Regions from separate parts of the Pseudoalteromonas sp. SCSIO 43095 genome, predicted to be linked through region 1. Evidence: predicted binding sites of a transcription regulator. Region 1 holds the regulator's gene; each other region holds the start of a gene.
The links. Region 1 encodes sigma-54, which starts transcription at its own class of promoters, with help from an activator protein. Its sites were predicted from a motif close to GTTGGCACGNNNNTNGNNT; they were not measured.
Positions count from the first base shown of each region.

Region 2: pdsR (proteobacterial dedicated sortase system response regulator) is a predicted target of sigma-54. The motif match lies at 1,813-1,831, and genes of this name have one in related genera.
Region 3: LOC50_RS02250 (EF-hand domain-containing protein) is a predicted target of sigma-54. The motif match lies at 1,891-1,909, and genes of this name have one in related genera.

Region 1 covers NZ_CP087995.1:269,573-272,856, reverse strand. The annotation lists gene lptA (lipopolysaccharide transport periplasmic protein LptA) at 1-214, shown strand, start outside; gene lptB (LPS export ABC transporter ATP-binding protein) at 211-936, shown strand; gene LOC50_RS01275 (RNA polymerase factor sigma-54) at 1,271-2,770, shown strand; gene hpf (ribosome hibernation promoting factor) at 2,797-3,084, shown strand; gene ptsN (PTS IIA-like nitrogen regulatory protein PtsN) at 3,089-3,284, shown strand, end outside.
Region 2 covers NZ_CP087995.1:497,276-500,559, forward strand. The annotation lists gene pdsS (proteobacterial dedicated sortase system histidine kinase) at 1-939, opposite strand, end outside; gene pdsR (proteobacterial dedicated sortase system response regulator) at 933-1,628, opposite strand; gene pdsO (sortase-associated OmpA-like protein PdsO) at 1,857-2,582, shown strand; gene LOC50_RS02310 (marine proteobacterial sortase target protein) at 2,608-3,284, shown strand, end outside.
Region 3 covers NZ_CP087995.1:488,099-491,382, reverse strand. The annotation lists gene LOC50_RS02260 (hypothetical protein) at 1-192, opposite strand, end outside; gene LOC50_RS02255 (HAMP domain-containing sensor histidine kinase) at 194-1,648, opposite strand; gene LOC50_RS02250 (EF-hand domain-containing protein) at 1,946-2,179, shown strand; gene LOC50_RS02245 (hypothetical protein) at 2,192-2,419, shown strand; gene LOC50_RS02240 (EF-hand domain-containing protein) at 2,576-2,812, shown strand; gene LOC50_RS02235 (calcium-binding protein) at 2,821-3,057, shown strand; gene LOC50_RS02230 (amidohydrolase) at 3,262-3,284, shown strand, end outside.

The sequences.
Region 1 (3,284 bases):
TGAAGTGCGTTACGATGTGTCGCTGCGTTTTTTAACCTTAATCGGCGATGCAAGCATTGCTCAAGCAGGTCAAAAAATAACAGCTAAAAGTATCACTTACGATATCGAGCAGCAGTTAATTAGCGCAGAAAAAGACGAAAACTCAACAGACCGTGTACACACTATTTTAGTGCCTGTTGAAAATAAAAAAGAAGATGATAAAGGCCAACCATGAGCACATTAAAAGCAGAGCTATTAGCTAAAAGCTACAAAGGTCGTGAAGTGGTGAAAAACGTTGGCCTAGAGGTTGAAGCTGGCAGTATTGTGGGGTTACTTGGCCCTAATGGTGCAGGTAAAACCACCACCTTTTATATGATTGTAGGCCTTGTACCTAGCGATAAAGGCAAAATATCAATTGATGATAAAGATATTACTTTATTACCGATGCACAGCCGAGCGCGTTTAGGGATTGGTTATTTACCGCAAGAGTCGTCTATTTTTAGAAAGCTGACTGTTTATCAAAACTTAATGGCTATCTTAGAAACACGTAAAGAATTAAATAAACAACAACGCGAAGATACTTTAAATAATTTACTTGATGAATTTAGCATTCAGCATATCCGCGATAGTCAAGGTATGGCTTTATCAGGTGGTGAACGTCGCCGCGTTGAAATTGCTCGCGCGCTTGCAGCAAACCCTAAATTTATCCTTTTAGACGAACCCTTTGCGGGGGTTGATCCTATCTCAGTATTAGATATTAAAAAGATTATAGAGCATCTTAAAAACCGTGGCATTGGCGTCCTTATTACAGATCATAACGTGCGCGAAACACTTGATGTTTGTGAAAAAGCCTACATAGTTTCTCATGGGGAGTTAATTGCATCAGGCACTCCTGAATACGTATTAAACGATAAAACAGTACGCGATGTTTATTTGGGCGAGCAGTTCAAGCTCTAATATGTGTGTTATTCCACTAAGCATCTGCTAAGATTAATCATACTTAGGTCTGTTGACCTATCAAGGTTGAATTTGCAGCAGTCTGTTTGGTATTTAGGCAAGGCAGAGCCTATGTGGTGTGGTATTTCCCCATAAATAGGCGATAACGCAGCATCAATGCCAAACAGGCGCTGCCCTTCGGGTTCTGCCTAGGGACGATTTACTCTTTGTTGCTCGGTTTTGACTTAGCCCACTAGGTTACAAACCTCGCGCCGCAATTAAACCGCCCCTAGTTTGAACAAATTTTAATCGTAAAGGTCAACAGACCGTAATTTAAAAGGATTGTTAGAGATACATGAGGCAATCATTACAGCTGCGCATGGGCCAGCAACTTACAATGACTCCACAATTGCAACAAGCAATTCGCTTATTGCAACTCAGTACATTGGATCTCCAGCAAGAAATTCAAGAAGCGCTCGATAGCAACCCCTTGCTTGAAGTTGAAGAACACGATTACAGCGAAGACACTGCAGGTAAAAACGAACAAAAAGCCGATAACGATGACTTAACGCTAAGTGCCTCAGCTGACGATAAACCTAGCGAGTATGAGCAAGATAGCGGCGAAGCAATGACCAAAGACACCATTAGCGATGATATGGCTATGGATGTTACTTGGGATGAATATATGAGTGCTGCGCCTGCCTCTTCATCGGGCCCAATGCCAGAAGATGAATCTATTTATCAAGGCTCTTCGACTGAAACGCTGCATGAGTATTTAATGTGGCAACTTCAACTGACGCCGTTTAGCCCTACCGATGAAGCGATAGCTATTGCAATTGTAGAAGCTGTGGACGACTCAGGGATTCTAACCCTTAGCTGTGAAGAAATATTAGAAAGCTTTAACCAAGAAAACGACGCCGAAGATGAAGTTGAACTTGACGAAATAGAAGCGGTACTAAAGCGTATTCAACTATTTGATCCAGTGGGAATAGCCGCGCGTAGTTTACAAGAGTGCTTGTGTATTCAGCTAAATCAATTTGATAAAGACACACCTTTTTTAAACGAAACAAAAATGATCTTAACCGATCATATTGATTTACTGGCTGCGCGTGACTATCGCACGTTGATGAAAAAAACAAAGCTTAAAGAAGATGAGCTTAAAGAAATCATGACGTTGATTCATACGCTCAGCCCAAAACCGGCAGACACTATTGTCAGAGAAGAGTCTGAGTACGTTATTCCTGACGTGTCGGTTAAAAAAGTAAAAGGCCGTTGGGTGGTTGAACTAAACCCAGATAGCATGCCTAAGATCAGAGTAAATAGCCAATATGCAGCTATGTCGCGTACGGTTAAATCAAGTGGTGATAGCCAGTTTATTCGCTCGCACTTACAAGAGGCTAAATGGTTTATAAAAAGCTTAGAAAGTAGAAACGACACGCTGCTTAAAGTAACTAACTGTATTGTGCAGCAACAACAGGCCTTTTTTGAACATGGTCCTGAGGCGATGAAGCCTATGGTACTTAACGATGTGGCTGAAATGGTGGAAATGCACGAGTCGACTATTTCACGTGTTACTACGCAAAAATACATGCACACACCACGTGGCATTTTTGAGCTTAAATATTTCTTTTCAAGCCATGTAAGTACTGAAAATGGTGGCGAATGCTCATCAACAGCAATACGAGCATTAATTAAAAAATTAATCGCTGCAGAAAACTCAGCTAAACCATTGAGTGATAGTAAAATTGCAGATATATTGGCAGAGCAAGGAATTAAAGTAGCGAGGAGAACTATAGCAAAATATCGCGAATCTCTAGCTATTCCCCCGTCTAATCAACGTAAAAGTTTGATTTAAGGCGTACAACAAAGAGGAAAATGTTTATGCAACTGAATTTAACTGGTCGTCATGTAGATATTACCGACTCGCTTAGAGACTACGTAAATAGCAAATTTTCGAAGTTACAGAGGCACACTGATCACATAACGAATGTGCACGTTATTCTCGATGTAGAAAAACTAAACCAAAAAGCTGAAGCAACCGTTCATGTTAGTGGCGCTGAGATTTTTGCTTCTACTGAGCATCAAGATATGTATGCCGCTATAGACTCGCTCATTGACAAGCTAGATCGTCAAGTAATTAAACACAAAGAGAAACTTGCTCGACACTAACACTATGAAACTAAGCTCACTTATCTGTCAGGACTGCAGTAAAGCTGCGGTCCTTTTTAATAGTAAAAAAAGAATTTTAGAATTTATCAGTGAATTGGCTCACAATAAACTGCCCTATTTAACACAACAAGATATTCTTAATGCATTAACTGCAAGAGAAAAGCTTGGAAGTACAGGTATAGGTCGAGGAATTGCAATTC
Region 2 (3,284 bases), 230 kb from region 1:
TTTTGGCGCTTGATTTTTTAGTCCATCAGCCCATACGCCATCGGCATTTTGAATACTGCCCGATTGCGCTAAAACACGGTGATGATTATCGACCACCCAAATGCGACTGCCGCTGTGGCCCATGCCTTTTAATATACGGTTTATTTCAGGGGAGGGCACCAGTACTGAGCCCAAATCATTTGGGTTATTTAAGTTGGATGTAGACATAATATTAAGTGTTTGGCTTGGCTGTTTACTATCAACATCGGCAATGGCAAACCCCAGTTTATTGCCAAGCATACTCAAAGGAAAGCGCAGCTCAAGGTTGTAGCCAGTTTCAGTTTGTTTAAAAAAGCCCTGAATTTTAGTAAAAGGCATTTTACTGTTGGCATCAAATGCGTTGACCCAGCCATCTTGGCGCGGAGCAATAATATAAGTATTAAATAGTCCATCAGGATTTTTTAGACCAATTTTTACATAGTCATTATTGGTAATGCTGAGGCTGTTTTTAGCACGGTAAATTACAGTGTCATCTGTGACTTTAAATACAGCATATAAGTAATTATCAAACTTACCTACCATATGGCTAAATGATAAGTTGCTCAGTTGATGGTTATCATTGGCTGTTTGTAAGTAGCGTTTATCATAAAGCCAAAACAGCGATTGATAAGCGTCCCAGTCGTTGAGTTTGCCATCGAGCTGAATCGGGCTTTTTAAGTTATAAGCATAGAGATCGCGACCTTTTACCACTTGATCTAAAAAGTTGGTTTGTTCGTCAAATAAAGCGGGGCGTTCGTGCAGGGCCGTGGCCAGTGCGCGAGTGGTGCCTACCAGCGTTTTTTCTTGGCCTTGGCGTAAAAACTTTTCCATTTCCCATACATATTCGTAGCCAAGCCATGGCAACAAAAACAAAAAGCACGAAAGTAGGATAAATTTACTGCGTAGGCCAAATCTCAGCATGTGGGTTGCTCCCACCTATAGCCCATGCCATACACGGTATCTATACAGTCAAACTGGCTATCGAGTGCTATAAACTTTTTACGAATACGTTTTACATGCGAGGTAATGGTGCTGTCGTCTACATAAATTTTAGCATCACTCATTAAATCGTTACGGCTTTTAACGTGCCCTGGTCGCTGAGCGAGTGAATGCAGCATCCAAAATTCAGTTACGGTTAAATCAACTAACTGGTGTTGCCAAAGCACCTGCATACGTTGCATATCGAGCGTTAGTTGGCCGCGAGTTATTAATGCGTTAGCATCGGCGGGTTGCTCTAATGCTTCCATACGGCGAAATAGTGCGCCAATACGCGCAGCTAAATGGGCTAAGCTAATGTCTTTGGTTAAGTAGTCGTCGGCGCCCATGCGCAGGCCGCATACGGTGTCTATTTCGCTGTCGCGAGCGGTTAAAAAAATAATCGGTAAGGTTTTAGACAGTGAACGCAGTGTTTGGCACAGTAAAAAGCCACCATCTATTTCATGGCCTAAACCAATATCAACAATGGCTAAATCGGGAAGCGCTTCTTTAAAGGCCGCTTCTGCTTGAGGGCGGTTTTCATAACCACTCACCTGATAGCCTTGAGCGCTCAGCATTTCTATGTAGTTTTCGCGGATTGCGGTTTCATCTTCAATGATGGCTATTTTCTTCATTTTTATTAATTACTCATATTGACTTAGGCGCACTATAGCGAAGTTTTTGCGCTAAGTACGGTTAAAAACACAATTGCCATTTTTTTGCCACAATTGCTCAGCAGTTTGCCATTTTTGATCCCCTTTGTTGCCACTTCATGGTGTTTTAATACAACTATTGAAATTACAGATACAACGCAAGTGCCAACCAATAGCTTGCCAACCATTATTAATAGTAAGGAATAAATCATGAAGAAAACATTAATCGCACTCACACTCGTTAGTACTTTTTGCACTCCTGCTTTTGCCGCGGATACTCCATCGAAAGAAGCAAAAAAGGAAACCATAGTCGGCCTAAGCACAGGTGCCATTATTGGTGGCGTTGTTGGTGGGCCTATTGGCGCGTTTGTAGGTGCATTTGCTGGTGGCTTAATTGGCGATGCCAAGGTGGCTGAGCAAACTATTGCCGAGCAGCAACAAGCTTTAACAGTTATGGCAGAAAAAACCAACGACTACCAACATGTTCTTAATCATAACAGTCACTTAGAAGCGCAACTTGAGCTATTGGCTCAGCAGAATGAGCAATTAACGCAATCACAACTTAATAATTTATTAGCAATGACGGTGCAATTTAAAACAGGCTCTAGCGATATTGCTCCTCATTTTGCTAAGCAGCTTGATCAATTAGTTGCGTTATTAAAAAGCCAGCCACAACTCGCACTTGATTTAAGTGGCTTTGCCGATCAGCGTGGTGAAGAGCAAGCAAACTTATTACTTTCAAAAGCCAGAGTAAACGCCGTAAAAAGTTACTTAATTAAACAAGGTGTAAGCCATACACGTTTAAGCGCACAAGCATTTGGCGAGCAGCAAAGCATAGCAAGCAGTAACACCCTTGAAGATAACTTTTTTGACAGACGCGTTACTCTCACTACCCGTGCGCTAAATCAGTCAAGTAATCAAACAGCAAGCAATTAACAGCGTGCGTTCGAGGGAGTGATTTATGTTGAGTAAACCCACCAAAGTGCTTACCAAGGTAAGCCTTTTTATTTTTATTATTATCGTGCTTTTGGCCAGCTTTAAAAGCCATGCACAGTCGCCAAAACTATCCTTGTTTGATAGCCAAGGAGTGGCGGTTAATCCTGGGGTTATTTTAAAAAGTGATGCAAAAATGACCCTAACAGGACTAATTAATCATGTTGTAGTAACGCAGCACTACATAAATGAAAACCCTTTTGCAGTAAATGCACGTTATATATTTCCTTTACCCGGTGAAAGTGCCGTGCAAGCAATGACCATGCGTATTGGTGAGCGAGTGATTCACGGTAAAATAGCAAAAAAACACCAAGCAGAAAAACAGTATCAAGCTGCCAAGCAAACAGGGAAACAGGCCTCTTTGGTTCGTCAGCAGCGCGCAAATATGTTTATAACAAATGTGGCAAATGTAGGGCCAGGAGAAGAAATAGTTATAACGCTTGAGTATCAAGAGATTATTAATTACCAACACGGAACCTTTGCGATTCATTTTCCAACCACAATTACGCCACGGTATCATGCAATAACAGGGGAAGTTAACGATGATCAAGATAAACATGCGATAAAAAGCGCTAATGCACCTTTGTTCACTCCACAGGGGTGGTTAAGCCCTGTTTATACAAAACAAACCAATGAGGCGGAAAA
Region 3 (3,284 bases), 220 kb from region 1:
TTGCGCTGCAGAGGGATATATTGGCTCTGATTTTGGCCGAGGTTTGGGGTTTGGCTGATTCGTTTTTTTATCTGGCTGAGAGGGTACATTTAATGCTGATTCACCCTGTGTTTGAGTGTTTGTTATTTCACACCCAGATAAAAAAACAAGACTGCTGGTTAGCCATACAATAGCCATTAAACGCGCAGACATATTATTTAACTCCTTTATTTTTATAGGGGATGACAATGTTAAATCGACAGCCTTGCGGCTCATTATGCTCAATTTTTAGTTGTCCATGTAACTGTTCAACTGACTCTTTGACTATAGTAAGGCCTAAACCACTGCCTTGTAAGCTAATCTCTTTGGTATGTTTACCTTGATAAAACGCCCCAAAAACATGTTCTCTTTCATGCTCTTTAATGCCACAGCCCTCATCTGCCACCTGCATATTTAGGCCGTTATTTTCTAGACTCAAGCTAATAGTAACGATTTGGTTTGGCTGAGAAAACTTTAAGCTATTGGAGATTAACTGAATTAAAATCATTTCAATTAACTCCCGTGGCAAACTAAGAGAAATATTAGGTAAACTATTGTGCCAAATAAGCGATTGTTCTCGCGCATTTAAGCGGTGCTCAAAGTGGTTATTTACCTTTTTTATTAGCTGATTAAATTCCACTTCACTGACGTTGTCTTTACTGGTGCGAATGGCGTTATAACTCAATAAACTGTCTATCATGGTACGTAGCCTCACCATCGATTGACTGATCAGCCCAAGTACCGCTTTTTGCTCGTTATTGATGGGGCCAACGATTTCATCGGCTAGTAATTCAGTGCCCTCAACCATAGAAGCCAAAGGGGTTTTTAATTCGTGAGTAACGTGGCGTAAAAATGTATCTTTTTGTTGTTCTAACATATGCAGCTGCGCTTGCACCCACTGCAACTTGTTACCTAACTCTATGAGTTCAGCTGATCCCTGCACCGATATTTTTTGCTGCCAATCTCCTTGGCCTAATTTATCAATCACTGAGGTTAAGCTTTTTAAGCGCCCGCTTATGCGCCACAAAAACCCGCCACCAACAAGTAGCGTTAAAGGCGTAAGTGCAACCAACCAGTTTATAAATGAAGCTTGTAAATTTGTGAGCTTAATTTGGTTTTGAGTGATTTTGGCTTCATTTTCCTCACGTAACCACAATGTTAGCTCCGCTAGTATTTCGCTGATTGGCACAAATAATTCAGCTTGTTGACGCGCTTCAACCACAAGTTGAGTATGCGCCGTTTGCAATGTATCCGTTAGCCGTTGCCATTGGTGTGTATTTGCTTGGTTATTTGAAAGCTGTTTTAGCTCATTGATGTTTTGCAATGATGATTGCCATTTATCTACGATTAGCTTATCGAGTGAGTCGCTCTTTAATACCCAGTTTTGTCTTGTTGCCCTTTCTAAACTATTAAGCTCTTGCTTAAGCACATTAAACGACTTAGTTACTTGGTAATTATTACTCACAATTTGCTGAGTGACCGCTAATTGCTTATTTAATACATTTAAAAACACAATAACTACTATAGATAAGGGCAGCAGCGACAACAGCATGCTCATTACAAATTGGCCAATTAAATTGGGGCGCCAATTTATCAATGCTTTATATTTTTCAGCCATGACTGCGGGCATACAAAAGTCCTTTGCTATTTTTTAACGTTCTATTATTAAGTGCTCAACTTATACACTCGCTGAACCATCAAGGATAAAAACCCCTACTGTCTCAAAATAGCGACAAGTTAAGCAATTGATTTAAAAAATTTTAAACGCTTATAACTGCAAAATTGTTGCATAAAACACACAGTTACTTGTAAAAATTACGCACCAACCACCACAAAAAAAACATAACCCGCTGATTATTAATAAAAATTAATATTGGCATCATTTTTGTAATGGAAACATTAATATTAATTTTAAAAGAGCCAAGGAATGTTCAGAAATAATTTACAGAACGCTGCACTTATCGGTCTGTGCCTAACCAGTACTCATTTATTCGCTCTTGATGTAGATGCTGAATTTAATCGTTTAGACAAAGACAGTAATGGCACATTAAGTGAAGCTGAAGCAGGTGAAGATGCTTTATTACATGAGAACTTTGCACAGATAGACACCGATGAAAACGGACTCATATCTCTAAATGAATTTAAGCTGTTTATAAAATAAAGGAGTACATTCATGAAACAACTAATTGGTGCTTTTTCGCTCCTATTTTTAGCTATTAGTGCCACCGCACTGGCATCGCCATTAAATGTACGTTTTATGCATTTAGATAAAAATATGGATGACCAAATATCGCTTGTTGAGGCAAAGCAAGATAAACAATTACTTAAGCAGTTTGCCGATTTAGACAAAGATAACAACGAGATGATTTCTAAAAAAGAATTCCAAAACTTTAAACCTTAAGTTTAGATTCAAGTTTAATCTATTAGTATAGAGTTAAAAGCACTTGCCATAATCCCTGAGGGAGTGTGTAAACGGATTTAATGTTGGGAGTTAAATTATGGCAAGTGCTTTCTTTCAATACTGTCAGCAATTAAAATACACCTTGGAACGCCAACTATGAGAATACTGCTTCCCTTTATTGGTGCTTTACTTTTTATCAGCCAAAGTGCATTCGCACTTGATGTAAAGCAACGCTTTGACCACTTGGACAAAAATAATGATGGATATTTAACCCATAGCGAGCTTGCTGCTCAGCCTCAGCTATTAAACTCATTTTCAAATTGGGATGAAAATCAAGATAACAGAATTTCTTTAACTGAGTTTAAAAACTACTTAACCACTAACCTGTACTGAGCATTTATATGAAGCCTTTTCATAATATTATTTTACTAACACTGACTGTTTTTAGCTGTATGAGTTTTGCAACAAGCAGTTATATTGCCGAAAAGTTTGAAAAACTTGACCGCAACCAAGATGGCTTTTTAACTTACCCTGAAGCTGCCAGTGATCCTGCTTTATGGTCACGTTTTGGCAGTTATGACCGTGATAAAGACGCACAATTATCATTAAGCGAATACAGCTTGTACGCCAGTAAATAAATAGCCCCACTCAATTAAAGCTTGGTTAACAATATCAAGCTTGAAAAAGTTTAACTCCTATTGTTAACACATCCTATTTCACCCTTAACTTGTTGCTTGCTTTAGCTAAAAGCTGACTTATACGACGCTTAATAAATTATGCTATTGGTATTCTAAATTTGAGTTTGCTACTGTGATAGTACAAATAATAACAACATACCTCTTATGCAACTCAATAAATTAATTAA